DNA from 2 places in the Extibacter sp. GGCC_0201 genome. Region 2 is predicted to be linked to the other one. Evidence: riboswitches for the same ligand, from Rfam matches in the RefSeq annotation. Region 2 holds a riboswitch; the other holds the start of a gene.

Region 1 (7,470 bases), on a different contig from region 2:
TACAGGTGATAGTTCTGGTATCAAAAAACGGACCGGTCGAACCGGTCCGCTGCTGCTTTACTAGAAAATTCTTCTGACACATTTGATAGGCCTGTATGTAGCGCTGCTGATCTTGATTCCGCCTTCTGGATAAGGTGCAGAATTTGATGCATGCACAATGCTGCCCCCACCGATGTAGATGCCGACATGGCCGCCGTAGAAAATCAAGTCTCCGGGCTGAGCCTCTGAGTAGCTCACCGCTCTGCCACAGGCCTCCTGCGCGGCATCGTTATGCGGTAGTGATACACCGAACGCTGCATATACTGCCATCGTAAAACCAGAACAGTCTGCTCCGTTCGTCAGGCTGCTTCCGCCATATACATATTTGTTGCCCACGAACTGGCACGCATAGTTGGCAACCGCTGAACCGCTGCCGCCGGATGGCGGTGCATAAGGTTTGTCATCGTTGCCGCCGTCGTTCCCTGAACCGCCTTGCTCTGTACCGCCTGCATCCGCATCATTCTGTCCTGCGCCGCCTGCTTCTCCCGCTGCCTGCTGCTCTTCCACCGCTGCCGCCAGCGCATCCTGAATGCTCTGATCCAGCTGTGCAATCTGAGACTGCTTGGAAGAAATCGTACTGCTTAAAGATACCTTCTCTTCCTGCAACGCAGCCTGCTTGGACTGCATATTCTCAACTTCTGTGTCCAGACTGTTCTTCAATGTCTCAACTTTTTCTTTCGTCTTAATATATTCTTCGAGTTTTTGCTTATCATAACTGTGCACATTCTGCACGTATTCCGCTTTGTTGACCAAATCGGAAAAGCTCTTTGCAGATAATAGTGTCTCTACAACGCTGCCGTCCCCTTCTTCATACATATACTGGATACGGAGCTTCATATCGCTGTACTGCTGGCGCTCCTGATAGGCCGCCTCTTCCAGCTCTTCGTTTGTCTTCACAACCGCTTCCGTCTTTTCCTGCAGCTCAGCTTCCAGTGACGTAATCTTCTCCAACGTCGCTGACAATTCGCTCTGAAGGGTATTGACCTCGCTCTCGGCTGCCGCCTTGCTGCTCTCCAGATCGTCTACCGACGGTTCTGCAAACACCGGCGTTACAACCAGCGCCCCCGCCAATAATGAAATAGTACACACTTTACACAGTTTCCTCATAAGTCTCTCCTTAGTCTAAGTATTCCCCTTACCAGTAACGTCTGTACCATGGTGAACCATATACATTCGCTACCCTAACTACATCCCCTGTGTGTGGTGCATGAATCATCTGTCCATTTCCTATATATATGCCGATATGGGTTCCGTAACATACCAGGTCTCCCGGCTGTGGGCTGCTGACAGCTTTTCCGCCGCCTCCCTGCACCTGCGATGTACGTCCGATACTGATTCCCGCTACTCTGTGGCAATATTGCGTAAGGCCTGAACAGTCAAGGCCTACTCCCGGTGTCGTGCCTCCCCATACATATGGCACCCCGAGCTGGCTGTACGCCGCGCTGACTATCGCCTGCGCTGTAGCGGTATTGCCTGTTCCGGTATAGTCGATACCGGAGGAGCTGCCTCCGCCGTTTCCACTGCCGGAACCGCCGCCTGTACCGGTACCGCCGCCTCCGTTATTGTCTGCCGCAGCCGCCTGGCGTTCCGCCTCCTGCTGTCTGGCCGCCTCTGCTGCCGCAGCTTCTGCCGCCGCCTGTATCTGCGTATCAAAATCTGCGATTTCTGACTTTTTCGTCTCAATCGTCGTGTTTAATTCATCTTCTTTACTTTCATACTCAGACTGCATACCCTCCAGGTTCGACTTTTCTTCCTCCAGAGTCGTCTTTAAATCCGCAATCTTTTTCTTTGTATCTACATATTCCTGAAGCTTGTCACGGTCATAGTCATGTACGTTCTGTACATATTCGGCTTTATTGACCAAGTCTCCGAAATCTTCCGATGTTACGATTGCCTCTACCGCGCTCGTATTACCTTCTTCATACATGAACTGGATACGGAGCTTCATGTCTTCATACTGCTGCTTTTCAAGTTCTTCTGCTTCCTTCAGGTCCTCTTCTGCCTTTGTGATTTCCTCCCCTTTGGCAATCAAGTCTTCCTCCAGCTGCCCGAGCTTGTTCAACAGATCTGTCAGCTGGCTCTGCAATGAACTGACTTGTTCTTCCGCTGCCTTCTTGTTCGCCTTCAGGTCATCTACCGACGGTTCTGCAAACACAGGCATCACAATCAAAGAACTGGTCAGCACTACCGTCACCAATGTAGCTTTCCATCTCTTCATAAATAATCATCCTTTTTACTTATTTTTAACTCCCTCATTCGTCTAACATAGACATAGTACCCCTACATCTAGGAATGATTATACCTTATATTGCCAAATTTTGCAATAAAATTTAATAATTTCGTAACAATTATCTTCATAGAATAATAAGGTCCGCTTCTACAATATATTCATTTCCAGCTGCTTCTGCCATTATCGTGCATTAAAAAAATCTGGCAGCTTATATAGCCGCCAGGTTCTCATTTTCACCCGGTTTGTTTGGGTAATCCGGTCTTTCTTCAATTCTTTGTATGAAGACGAACATCGTTGCCGCTACTGCCGCACATACGACTGTGACGATACCTATCCTCATGATATCCGCTGCCAGCCAGTCAAGCAGCTCATATTTCGTTGCCAGCACCGAGAATATGTTCATGACTACATGGGCAGCCACAGGCGCTTTTATGGAACCATATTTTTCATAAATATATGCCAGCATCAGACCGAGCACGAAGCTGTAGATCATCTGCACGAGGTTCACATGCAGTATCGCGAACACGACAGAGGAGTATATGGCTGACTGCATATATCCCGCCCCGGCCCTCAGGCGTTTGAACATAAGCCCCCGGAATACGAGTTCCTCACATACCGGCACCAGAATTCCAAGACAGATGATCTGAATCAGAAGAGGCGGCGTATACAGTATCTCCATCGTCTCCTCGTAAGTACCGCTTATGGCGGATACCCCGCTGATTGCAATCAGGTTGTTGAGGCCCCAGCACATCGCCACCGACATCAGAAGCACTGCCCCGTATTTCCATATAGGCGCCTTCTTGTTCGGAAGGATTCCTGACACCCGCTCCTTCACTCTGTCCTTGTGGAAAAGGATAAGCATGACAGGTATAGTGATGAATGCCGCTATCCCTTCGATAGCCGTCTGCCATTTCATAAGCTCCTCAAGTATGGCATTATACAGGTTCATCATCTGCTCCTGATTCTCCATCGCTTTCATAGCCGCGTCATAATGCGCTGACATATATAAGAAAGAACATACCATAGCACCGGCCATCATCGTGGCGAATGCGATTCCCCACTTGATGAGCAGCGGCCCCCACAGACGCATGAACCGCCTTCCGCCGCTCTCAACAGGCATCGGCGGTGTTCCATTTTGCTGCTGTTCCATAATAAACCTCACTTTCTTTCAATTACTCTCTCTATTCTACTTCTCATCAACGCAACATGCAATTAAAAAAGTATAAATTCTTTGAAACAATTCAAAGGGGTCAGACCCCTATGGCCATAGGGGTCTGACCCCTTCCGTACAACCCCCGTACTTGACACATCTGTATTTTCTGACTATTATAGTAGTTGAACGGGGCGCCGATATGGCTGAGATGGGCATGATTGTGTCCAGACCCTTATAACTTGATCCGGGTAATGCCGGCGTAAGGAAGGAGAATTTAATATGTCAAAATCAAGTATCAAGACCGGCACTTCTTCAAGTGCCGTCACTAAGAAACTCGTGTTTTCTGCAGTTGGAATCGCTCTTGCTATGGTGACTTCTTACATTAAAGTGTGGGAGATGCCTATGGGAGGTTCCGTCACTTTATTATCCATGTTGTTCATCTGTCTTATAGGATATTGGTATGGTCCGAAGTACGGTATACTGGCCGGGGCTGCCTATGGTATACTTCAGTTTGTCGTAGATCCGTACATGCTCTCGATTCCTCAGGTGGCGCTCGATTATCCGCTTGCTTTCGGAGCGCTCGGTTTGTCCGGTTTTTTTTCTGACAGGAAATATGGTCTGCAGACGGGTTATATCGTGGGCGTCCTCGGCAGGTTCATCTGCTCTCTTCTCTCCGGTGTTATATTTTTTGCATCTTATACGCCGGACGGAATGAATCCGTGGGCTTATTCCGCACTCTACCAGGGGTCATACCTTGGCGCCGAAGCTGTGATTACTCTTGTCATCCTAACGCTGCCGCCAGTCACGAAAGCGCTGAAACATGTCAAGGTGCAGACAGTCATCCAATAGGTATGAGACGCCGCAAAACAGTTCAGAATCTTCTGTTTTGCGGCATTTTTTTATAATAAATCTTATAATATCATTATCAAATATCACGGAGGTAATATAATAAATGGATAGGAATCATGAATTGCTCCTTCATCTTGACCGTCTACGTACGACGGAGCTAGGTGTCTTACGTATCAAGAAAAATCTTTCTCTGGACACGGATTACGTGGTTGACTGGTGCAAAGAGAAGCTGAAGCAGCCCGGCGCCTCTGCCACAAGAAAGGGGAAAAACTGGTATGCCCACTTTGACGGCTGTATCCTAACAATCAATGCTGACAGCTACACAATCATAACCGCACATAAGGAAAAGTAGCAGAACCTGTCTTTACTTTCTTCCCGGTTTGCAATATAATAGAAAAAAATTCTATATACCGGAATATGGGGAGGGAAAACATTTGGATGATTTAAATAAGCTGATAGCCGATAATTTAAAGGAAATTCGCAAATCCAAGGCATTGAGCCTGGAACAGGCGTCTTCCCTCACCTCCATCAGCAAAAGCATGCTGAGCCAGCTGGAGAGAGGTGAAGTAAACCCGACGATATCCACGGTTTACAAGCTTTCTCTTGGCCTGAAGGTGCCCGTAACGGCATTTACCGCGCCAAAGCCGACCCCGTTTTCAAGAACAAGTAAAAAAGAAGTCGCGCCTCTTATCAGCGATGACGGCCGTTACCGTCTGTATCCGGTCTTCAGCTTCCGGGACGGCCAGGATTTTGAAATCTTTGATTTTGAATTCGATGAAGGCGGACAGATGGCGGGCAACAGGCAGATGGCAGGCACGCGTGAGTTCATCACCGTATACAGCGGACAGCTGACGCTTGTGTTCAAGGACATGGAATATGTGCTGGAAGCCGGCGATTCCGCCGCATACAATGCCTTTGACGACTACATCTATAAGAATACAGGAAAAGGGATGGTTACTGCATGCATCGTCGTGCACTATCCGAATTAAGAAAGGAGAAAGAGACATGGACAATCAAAAGCAACGCGTATATGACGCACTGGACAAGCTGAAAATCAAGTATGAAGTAGTGGAACATGAGCCGGTACACACGATGGAGGATATGGACCGCCTCGGGCTTCCCGCCAAAGGAACGCTCTGTAAAAATCTGTTCCTGCGCGACGCCAAAGGTAAACGGCACTTTCTCGTGACATGTGATGAGAAAAAGACGGTTGACCTGAAATCACTCGGCCGTGCGCTCGGTGCGGGCAACTTAAGCTTTGCCTCAGAAGAACGGCTGGAGCAGTATCTGGGCCTTAAGCAGGGCAGCGTCTCTCCGTTCGGGCTCATGAACGACGCTGACCATGCGGTGGAATTCTTCATCGACAAGGACCTCGGACGCTGCAAGAGCCTTGGCATCCATCCGCTGGAGAACACGGCGACCGTGTTCCTGTCCTTCAAGGACCTGGACAAGTTTCTCTGGGATTTGGATGTAGATGTCATGAAAATCAAATTATAGCCATGTATGATACAAGGGACAGACTGGCCACTTTCAGCTCATCTGTCCCTTTCTTATACCGTATCAATGATATAATCATACAACCAGTCTTCCTGCATTTACGAGCACTTCTCCTCACGTTCCTCCGGCATTGCCAGTCTCACATATGTCCCCGACACACGCCCGACGGCGGCCTACCCGACATACCTGAGCGCCTCGATCGGCTGTTTTTTGGCGGCCTTATTCGCCGGATATATGCCAAAGATAATACCGATTCCCATGGAAAATGCAATTGATATCCATACCACGCCCAGTCTCAACGTGTAATTCATATCTTCTCCGCCCACACCTGATATAATCTGGAGCGTAACCCAGGACAGAAAAATTCCAGCCGCGCATCCCATCAGGCTGATCATGAGCGCCTCGATAAGAAACTGAAGCATGATGGTACCCTTCCCCGCCCCGATTGCCTTGCGGATTCCAATTTCCCGCGTGCGTTCTGTCACGGATACAAGCATGATGTTCATGATGCCGATGCCCCCCACGAGCAGGGAAATGGCCGCGATGCCCCCGAGCAGAAGCGCCAGCGTGCTTGTGACGCTTTCCATGGCTTCCATGACCGCAGACTGATTGATGACCGTAAAGGCGTCCTCATCCTGGTTGAACCGTTCCAACAAGGCCGTCGTCAGGGCGCTCTGTGCATCGTCGAGCGTCTCTTTGCTTGCAGCGGACGCGCAGAATGTCGTCACATCGGACGATACGTCATCCATAAGACGGATGAGGGACGTGTACGGAATATAGGCCTCATTATTTTCCGTTGTGCTGGAATCACTGTCCTTTGCAGCCAGCACGCCGATAATCTGATACTCCGTCCCATTCAGCTTTATCGCCTCGCCGATTACATCCATCCGCCCCATCACCTCTTTGGCAAGACCGGCATTGATGACCGCCACATTCGTATGGTTTTCCACATCTATATTCTTGATAAACCGGCCCGCATACAATTCCATCCCCTGGATGTCATAATAAGCGCTAGTCGTCCCATAAAGGGACGCGCTTTCCTCGGAATAGGAACTGGCCGCAGTCACACTGCTCTGCGCAACCGGCGCGGTTGCCTCGATCTCCTCATCTTCGGCCAGTTCGGATACATCCGCCAGCTTCAGCGGCCTGCCCTTGTCATCCTGCACCGTGACCGTCAGCAGATTGCTCCCGATACTGGATATCTGGTCCGTCACAGATTCTGTCGTCCCGCTTACGAGCGACACGAGCACGACAAGAGACATGACCCCGATGATGATGCCGAGCATGGTCAGAAAGGAGCGCATCTTGTTCGAGGCAATTGATTTCCATGCCATTTTTACAGCCTGCACTATCATGCTTCTACCTCCTTTACCTGGCCGTCCAGTATATGGATGCTCCTTTTTGCCTGCCTGGCTACGGAGTCGTCGTGGGTGATGAGCACAATCGTATTCCCCTGTCCGTGCAGCTCGTGGAACAGGTTCATAATCTCGTCTCCTGTCTTGGAATCCAGGTTTCCCGTCGGCTCATCGGCCAGAAAAAGGGACGGACACGTCGCAATCGCCCTCGCGATAGCAACCCTCTGCTGCTGTCCTCCTGACAGTTCATTCGGTCTGTGGGCTCCCCTTCCTTCCAGCCGTACCTTTGATAGGGCTTCCGTTACCCGCTCCTTTCTCTCGTTTTTCGGCACCCCCTGGTAAATCAG
Region 2 (7,470 bases):
GAAGCCGTGAATCGGCTTTCCGGCCTGCCTCAGGATCTCCTGCCCCGTCTGTTCCCTGTGGGCCGTGCTGTTGGCCTCATTTTCAAACTGCTGCGGGACATACACGTTGGGATCTTCCTCGGCCATCTGCAGCGCCGTCCGCAGACATTCGTCGATGCAGTCTCCTATGTTGCCCGCGTCATGGACCAGCCTGACTTCCGCACCGTAATTGCGCACCAGCTTCCTTCTCTCCTCGCTGACGGAATCAGGCATGATGATAACCGTCCGATATCCCTTGACAGCCCCGATCAGCGCCAGTCCGATTCCCTGGTTCCCGCTTGTAGGCTCGACGATAATCGTATCCTTATGGATCAGTCCCCTTTTTTCCGCTGTCTCAATCATATTAAGCGCAGTCCTCGTCTTGACGGAACCACCTATATTCACTGCCTCAAATTTTACGAGAATCTCCGCATCTTCCGGGCCGGTCATCCGATTCAGCCGGATGAGCGGAGTATTGCCGACTGCCTCTAACACGTTGTCATATATCATCTCTTTTGTCCTCTCTTCGTATACTTCTTATATATACACTATAGACTAAAACAGATTATGTTACAAGAGGAAGCCTTTCCGGCCAGCGCATGCACTCTGACATGACGCAGATTCCGGCGGCACCCGCGGCGCGCATCTTCTCAATACATGCTAAGTTGCCCTGCATCCCTCCGATGGCATATACCGGTATATCCACCGCAGCACATACTTCCCTGAGAAAGCCGATGCCCCGGGGTACGGCTCCCGGCTTGCAGGCCGTGGCAAAGATATGGCCTGCCGTCACATAGGACGCTCCAAGGCGTTCTGCCTCAACCGCCTCCGGGACCGAATGGACAGACACGCCCATATAGCGGAACTGCCCTGCAATATCCCGGCCGCTCCTCAGCACCGGAAGGGGCAGATGGATAGCAGCAGATTTCTGAACGGATGCCACGCCGGCGAATGTATGCGGGATACAGAAGACATGGTGGGCGTCACAGATTTCCCTCACTTGTGAAAGCAGCTGTGCATATTCTTCTTCCGTCAGGTCTTTCTCACGCAGAAGCACGGCCCGTGGACGTCTCGAGCAGATCAGCTCTATCTGCTCGAGGAACGGACGACCGCACAGATGCCGGTCTGTCACGGCTATCACCCGGCTGTAGATATCCTCCGTATTATCAGTCATAGCTTTCGCCTCCTCTACACATAGATATGATCACTCATCACAGGCTGCAGCCCCAGGCCGAGAAGATCCTCATACACTTCTCTCACAGAACGCCCGTCGGATATCTCGAACTGGCCGTCCCCTTTCTCTTCTATATCGTCTACATGCTCCCCGATTGCCGTACTCACTCCTGCAGATATCTTCGTAGCCGCGATATTGACAAGGTTATCTCTTACCCGGGCACATTCCCTCGTAGACACGGTGATACCGGCAAAAGGCAGGAACAGCCGGTAGGCCGCCACGACCTGAAGAAGCTGAGGCTCGTGGACGTCCATCGGATTGATCTTCTCGTTATGGATGATCGGACGAAGGCGGGGGCAGGAGAATGCAATCTCGGCATGCGGATATTTCCTCTGAAGCAGATACGCGTGCATCCCCGTGGCGAACGCATCCCTGCGGAAGTCATCCAGCCCGAGAAGTGCGGCGAACCCTACTCCTCTCATCCCCCCTTTCAGCGCGCGCTCCTGCGCATTCAGCCGGTAGGGGAAGATACGCTTATGTCCGGCCAGATGAAGGCTCTCATACTTATCGGAGTTATACGTCTCCTGAAAGACCGTGACATAATCGGCCCCGCATCTGTGAAGATATGCATATTCATCCGAATTCATCGGATACACTTCCAGTCCTATTACTTTGAAATATTTTCCCGCAATCTCACATGCCCGCCCGATATATTCCACATCCGACCGGCTCCGGCTCTCGCCGGTGAGGATCAGCACTTCCTGGAGCCCTGTCCCGGCAACTGCCCTCATCTCTTTTTCAATCTCTTCCTCGCTTAGCATGGCACGCTTAATCTTATTATGGCAGTTGAAGCCGCAGTAGATACAGAAGTTCTCACAATAATTCGCGATATAGACCGGAGTGAACATCTGGACGCCGTTGCCAAAATATCTTCTCGTCTCTGCCCTCGCACACTGCGCCATCTCTTCCAGATGCGGAAGTGCCGCTGGCGATAAAAGCGCGGCAAAATCTGCAGGCGTACGGCTCTCATGTGCCAGCGCGTAGGATACGTCCTTGCTCGTATATGCAGTGTAGTCGTAAGACTCCATGGACCGTATCACCTGCGCCTGCACTTCAGATTCCAGCGCTTCCATGCCCGGAAGATATGCCATGTGGTCTGTCCTGTTCTTCTTCTGCCATTCCTTGATATCGTCGCTTAAAATACTTTCATTGATACAAGTCTTGTCATCCACCATGTATGCCTCCTTCTAATCCTTCAGGAATCCGGTAAGCGGTGAGGAGGCGCTGGCCCCCTTGTCCATGACCCGGCCCATCCCTGCCACATATGCCGTCCGGCCCGCCTCGATCGCGCTGCGAAATGCTCCCGCCATGGCAGGAATGTCCCCGGCGGTGGCGATGGCCGTATTCGCCATGACAGCCGCCGCTCCCATCTCCATCGCCTCGCACGCCTGGGATGGCTTTCCGATGCCAGCGTCTATGATGATCGGCAGATCCATCTCGTCGATGAGGATGCGGATGAACTCTTTTGTGCAGATCCCCTTGTTGGAGCCGATCGGTGCTCCAAGCGGCATGATGCACGCGGCGCCTGCATTGGCCATATCCCGCGCCGCATTTAAGTCCGGGTACATATATGGCATGACGACAAACCCTTCCCTGGCCAGCATCTCCGTTGCCTTCACCGTCTCATAATTGTCCGGCAGCAGATATTTGGAATCATGGATCACTTCCACCTTCACAAAATCCCCACAACCCAGCTCTCTTGACAGACGAGCGATACGCACGGCCTCTTCTGCGTTCCTGGCACCGGAAGTATTCGGAAGCAATGTGACATGCTCCGGTATGTAATCCAGAATATTAGCCATGCCGCCCTCATTGGCCCGCCGCACCGCCAGCGTTATAATCTGTGCGCCAGCATGTTTCACCGCGGCCTTGATAAGGTCAAGGGAATATTTGCCCGAGCCGAGGATAAATCGGGACGTAAATTCATGTCCACCCAGTGTAAATGTATCTTGCGCTTTCTGTTCCATAATAATTTCCTCCTAATCTGTATGTCCGTCTATGATATATTGCGTGATGAGATTCGCCTGATGGGCCGCACACAAGGCGACCCGCGGCGCCATCAGCCCGCTCCCGTGTTCCGGTTCGCTCACGCTGTCCCCGCACACGTAGAAATGCCCTGCCACCCTGCGCGTACGTATCGTGTCGTTCCTTCCATATCCCGCCATGCCGGAGGCCGCCACGAGCAGCTTATCCGGATAGTGCTCCCGTATGCCGTTGACGAGCATGGCCTTCGCCTCCGGATGGTCGAACGCCTCGCACACGATGTCATCGTGCCCGAACAGTCCGGCCACGTTCCCCTCTGTCACCTTGACGCATTCTGCCGTGATATGCAGATATGGGTTGATCTCCCGCAGCTCTTCCGTAAGGGCGTCGGTCTTGTACATGCCGATATGGCGGATAAAATACTGCTGCCGGTTCAGATTGGTAATGTCCACCTTGTCATAATCCAGAAGATGCAGATGCCCCACCCCTGTCCTGGCCAGGGCAACGGCTACATTAGAACCGAGGCCGCCCAGCCCTGCTATCGCGACACGGGCGCCTGCAAGCTTCTCCTGGACCCCGGCAGTATGGCGCTCGATGAGCGCCCGCTGTATCATTGCTTCCGTAATCATTGCTAACCTCCTCCTACGAAGCTTACGACTTCTATCGTATCCTTGTCTTCAAGTACGGTATCCGTATACTCCCTGCGCGGGACGATATGGCCGTTTTTCTCTACCGCTACCCGGGATTCCTCATATGTAAGCTCCCGAAGCAGAAGCGCCACTGTCATATGGGGAACATATTCCACGTCTTTTCCGTTTACCTTCAGCATCCTGCCACCTCCTTCCTGATATAGCAAAAAAGAGTTCATGAAAGAAATACACCCGCGGTGGTGCACCCCTTCATGAACTCTCGTCCACTCTCGATGGTTTGAAATGGAAAACGGGAAATGCCTGAGCATTTCCCGTAATAATCTTACGATACGTTCCTACGTTGGCATTATCCAAATCAGGTCTATGGGTCGAAGTCCTCAACTTCCTCTCAGCCTATCCAATAAGCTCCCCTATTCAATTCACACTTCATAATATAATGCATAACGGGCCGCCTGTCAATCCCCTGCCGCCTCGCCGATACGCTCTCCCATCTTCACTCGCGTCTCAAATCCCTTTACCGTATTGGAGATAAGCGTTGCATCCGGCTTGACCGCCCCCTTCTGGAACAGCAGTATGACCGTGGAACCTCCGAACTCGAACCGTCCTTTTTCCTGCCCCCTTCTTACCTCGCAGGCATCCTCATAATTCGTGATACGGCCTACCATAAGAGCGCCTACTTCCATCATGAGGACCGTCTTAAAATGGCGGCTTTTCAGAAGGGAGTACTCCCTCGTATTCTCCTTATATATAGGCAGGACATCATTCGCCGCAGGGTTGACCGTGTGAAAGACGCCGGGAATCCTGACGTTTCCCGACTTCGTTCCGTCATCTATGTAACAATATCTGTGATAATCATCCACCGTAAGCCGGAAGATACATGCATATCCTCCCTCGTAACGCTTCGCGAGCTTTTCCGAACGCAGGAGGGATTCCACCGTATACAGCGTATCCTTGATACGGAACCGGGTCCTCCCGTCATCTCCCTCAAGGATTGGATAGATGCTCAGCTTGCCGTCGCAAGGGCTGACAAGGGTCCGCCCATCCCCCTCCATGGGGCGGCATTCCGGCTTGAGCTGTCTTGTGAAAAAATCATTGTAGGAGGAGAACTTCTGCTTCCGGCAGCAAGACATATCGATATCGTTATGCCTGACGAACGGCGGGATCAGGCATCTCGACCAGCTTCTGTCCAGCAGCCAGCCTCCGGCCCTTGAGACATATGGCCGTATGAGCAGCCTTATCAGGCCTCTTCCTATCGGATGCGTGTACATCCACCGCAGCAGCCTGTCCTGGCCGGAATCTTCTGTTGTCGCTTTCCCATCTCTGTCTATGTATTTCATAACCCTGACTCTACCACCTTCTGCAGAACCATGGCCAGCCTGCGTGGAAATTGATACGGTAATTCGTGAAGATAATCATAATCAGCACCGCAGCCCCTACCACAGCCACAAGAACCGCAAGGGTAGCATTACTTGGCTTCTTAAGCTTAAACTTTCCTACAAACAGTATGCCGACGATCAGCAGCGCAAGGTGAAGGCAGACCCGGAATGCCCAGTCGGGTACGAAAAACTGAATCATGAACACGAGCGGCAGCACGATGGCCATGGATGTAATCGGAAGGCCCTGGTAAAACTTTTCCCCGCTCTCTGTCATCTGGGCATTCTTGGCCTCCATGACATTGAAATATGCCAGACGGATAACTGAATTCACACAATACAGGATGATAACAGCAATGCCGAGCGGCCCTCTCACACCGAGCAGATAACAGATCAACGCGGGAAAAGCGCCAAAACAGACGACATCGCAGAGCGAATCGATCTGTATGCCGAACGCCTTCTCATCATCCGTACGGTCTTTCTTCGTACGGGCAATCTTCCCGTCAAACATATCGCACAACCCTGAGATGGCAAGACATAAGATAGCGGTCTTGAACCTTCCGTGGATTGCCTGTGTCATTCCGAATACGGAAGATGCAAGACTGACATAAGTCAGCACCACCGTATAGTTATAGTATCCAATCATTTTACTCTCTCTTTCCTTTACTTATAATTTATCTGTCGCTTTCTGCCCGATGGTCAGATGTGTAAACAAGGTCATCCCCGCACTGAACAGAAGCTGTACATAATATGCGATTCCTCTGCTCAGCACCATGCCCGGCAGAAGCAGCCCCGCCGTAAAGATGCTCTTGAATATCACGAGGAACAGATTCTCGCTGATACCCATCCCGCCCGGCAGCGGCAGCATATCGACAGATACCGACACGACTGCCTGAAGCATCACTACGTCATAGATATGCGCGCCGTGCAGGCCGAATGCCTTATAGACGAACCATGTCACGAAGAACAGGGCAAAACGCTGTAAAAATGTGATAATCAGTACATTTACAATGACCTTTCCGTGGGTGCGCAGATACAGTGCCGTGGCATTGTACTGGTCCATGGAGGAGGCGAGCCTGCGCGTCCGCTCCGGCTTATGCTTCAGAATGTGAATCCGTTCCAGTATCTTCAGGCACTTCATCATGATCCACTTTGCCAGCGCGGGATGGAATGCCAGGATGGACATCGCAATGCAGCAGAATACATTTAAGGAGACGCCCAGGTAAAATACCGGCACGATTCCACCAAGGTAACGGTGCACGAACCCTCTCTGAAAAATCGCCACGAACAGACCGATTACTACAAGAACCGACTTATAAGTTATTGTAACAATCATGAGCACCAATGTCGAGACCGGAATGGGAATATTCTTCTTCCTCATGTAATATATCTGCATCGGCTGCCCTCCGCTTGCAGACGGAGTGATGGCACTGAAGAAAAATCCCACGCAGGAATACTGGAAGCACGTCCATTTCTTCGTGCGGATCTTAAGCGTTCCGAACATATAATATATGATGATCGACTCTCCCCAGATGAAGATGACGACACCTGCGATTCCAGGGAGCAGATACCATGGATTGACACGGATAATCGCTCTCATGACAGCATGCAGATCTTCTCCTTTAAACACGCTGTAGAGCGTCAGCGCAAATACGACGATCAGAAATATCATATTTGCAATCTTCTTATTCTTGCTTCCCACAGCTACCCCTCTCTCTCCCTAATCTCTTCTGTCTGTAAAAGCACTTCCCATACAGCCAGTCAAATACCTTCTTCGGATACAGGTATATCTGCGTATGGAATGCAATCCAGTATGTAGCCTCCGCCACCACGATTCCGCTTACCGCATCGGCGATATAATGCTGTTTCGTCACCTGTGTGGATATACAGACGAGGACAGCAAAAAGGCAGGAGAAAATCTGATATGCTTTCGGAATATTCTTCTGTCCCCTGATGCCCACAAAACAGAACCAGCTGACGAGGCAGTGGAAAGATGGCAGGAGCCTCGTGGGCTGGTCCACTTCGTATATCATCTGAAGCAGCGTTATCCATAATCCGTCACCTGTCAGCACCGGACGCACGTTTGTCGTCGGAAGCACGATAAATATTACCGCACAGACGATTCGTGACATCATATCCGCTGTCACGAACCGGAAGCAATGCTCTTCGCCTTGCCTTACAATCATTATATAGTTAACAATCCAGAACAGAT

Evidence for each region. A riboswitch is a leader RNA that binds a small molecule or an ion and turns the genes downstream of it on or off. The one in region 2 is predicted to bind thiamine pyrophosphate.
Region 1: it holds a riboswitch for thiamine pyrophosphate, as region 2 does, so the genes downstream of both, thiT (energy-coupled thiamine transporter ThiT) here and thiS (sulfur carrier protein ThiS) in region 2, are expected to answer to the same signal.

Annotation. Positions count from the first base shown of each region.
Region 1 is NZ_JABFCH010000007.1:50,219-57,688, forward strand. Features, by position in the region: gene HJV72_RS06515 (C40 family peptidase) at 61-1,146, opposite strand; gene HJV72_RS06520 (C40 family peptidase) at 1,175-2,257, opposite strand; gene HJV72_RS06525 (CPBP family intramembrane glutamic endopeptidase) at 2,478-3,419, opposite strand; TPP riboswitch at 3,600-3,705, shown strand; gene thiT (energy-coupled thiamine transporter ThiT) at 3,702-4,271, shown strand; gene HJV72_RS06535 (DUF3781 domain-containing protein) at 4,375-4,623, shown strand; gene HJV72_RS06540 (helix-turn-helix domain-containing protein) at 4,706-5,260, shown strand; gene HJV72_RS06545 (prolyl-tRNA synthetase associated domain-containing protein) at 5,277-5,768, shown strand; gene HJV72_RS06550 (ABC transporter permease) at 5,942-7,123, opposite strand; gene HJV72_RS06555 (ABC transporter ATP-binding protein) at 7,120-7,470, opposite strand, start outside.
Region 2 is NZ_JABFCH010000002.1:138,981-146,450, reverse strand. Features, by position in the region: gene cysK (cysteine synthase A) at 1-528, opposite strand, end outside; gene HJV72_RS01970 (thiamine phosphate synthase) at 584-1,192, opposite strand; gene thiH (2-iminoacetate synthase ThiH) at 1,207-2,427, opposite strand; gene HJV72_RS01960 (thiazole synthase) at 2,440-3,219, opposite strand; gene thiF (sulfur carrier protein ThiS adenylyltransferase ThiF) at 3,232-3,864, opposite strand; gene thiS (sulfur carrier protein ThiS) at 3,867-4,064, opposite strand; TPP riboswitch at 4,200-4,307, opposite strand; gene HJV72_RS01945 (phosphatidylserine decarboxylase) at 4,341-5,222, opposite strand; gene HJV72_RS01940 (CDP-alcohol phosphatidyltransferase family protein) at 5,233-5,904, opposite strand; gene HJV72_RS01935 (lysylphosphatidylglycerol synthase transmembrane domain-containing protein) at 5,926-6,960, opposite strand; gene HJV72_RS01930 (phosphatase PAP2 family protein) at 6,944-7,470, opposite strand, start outside.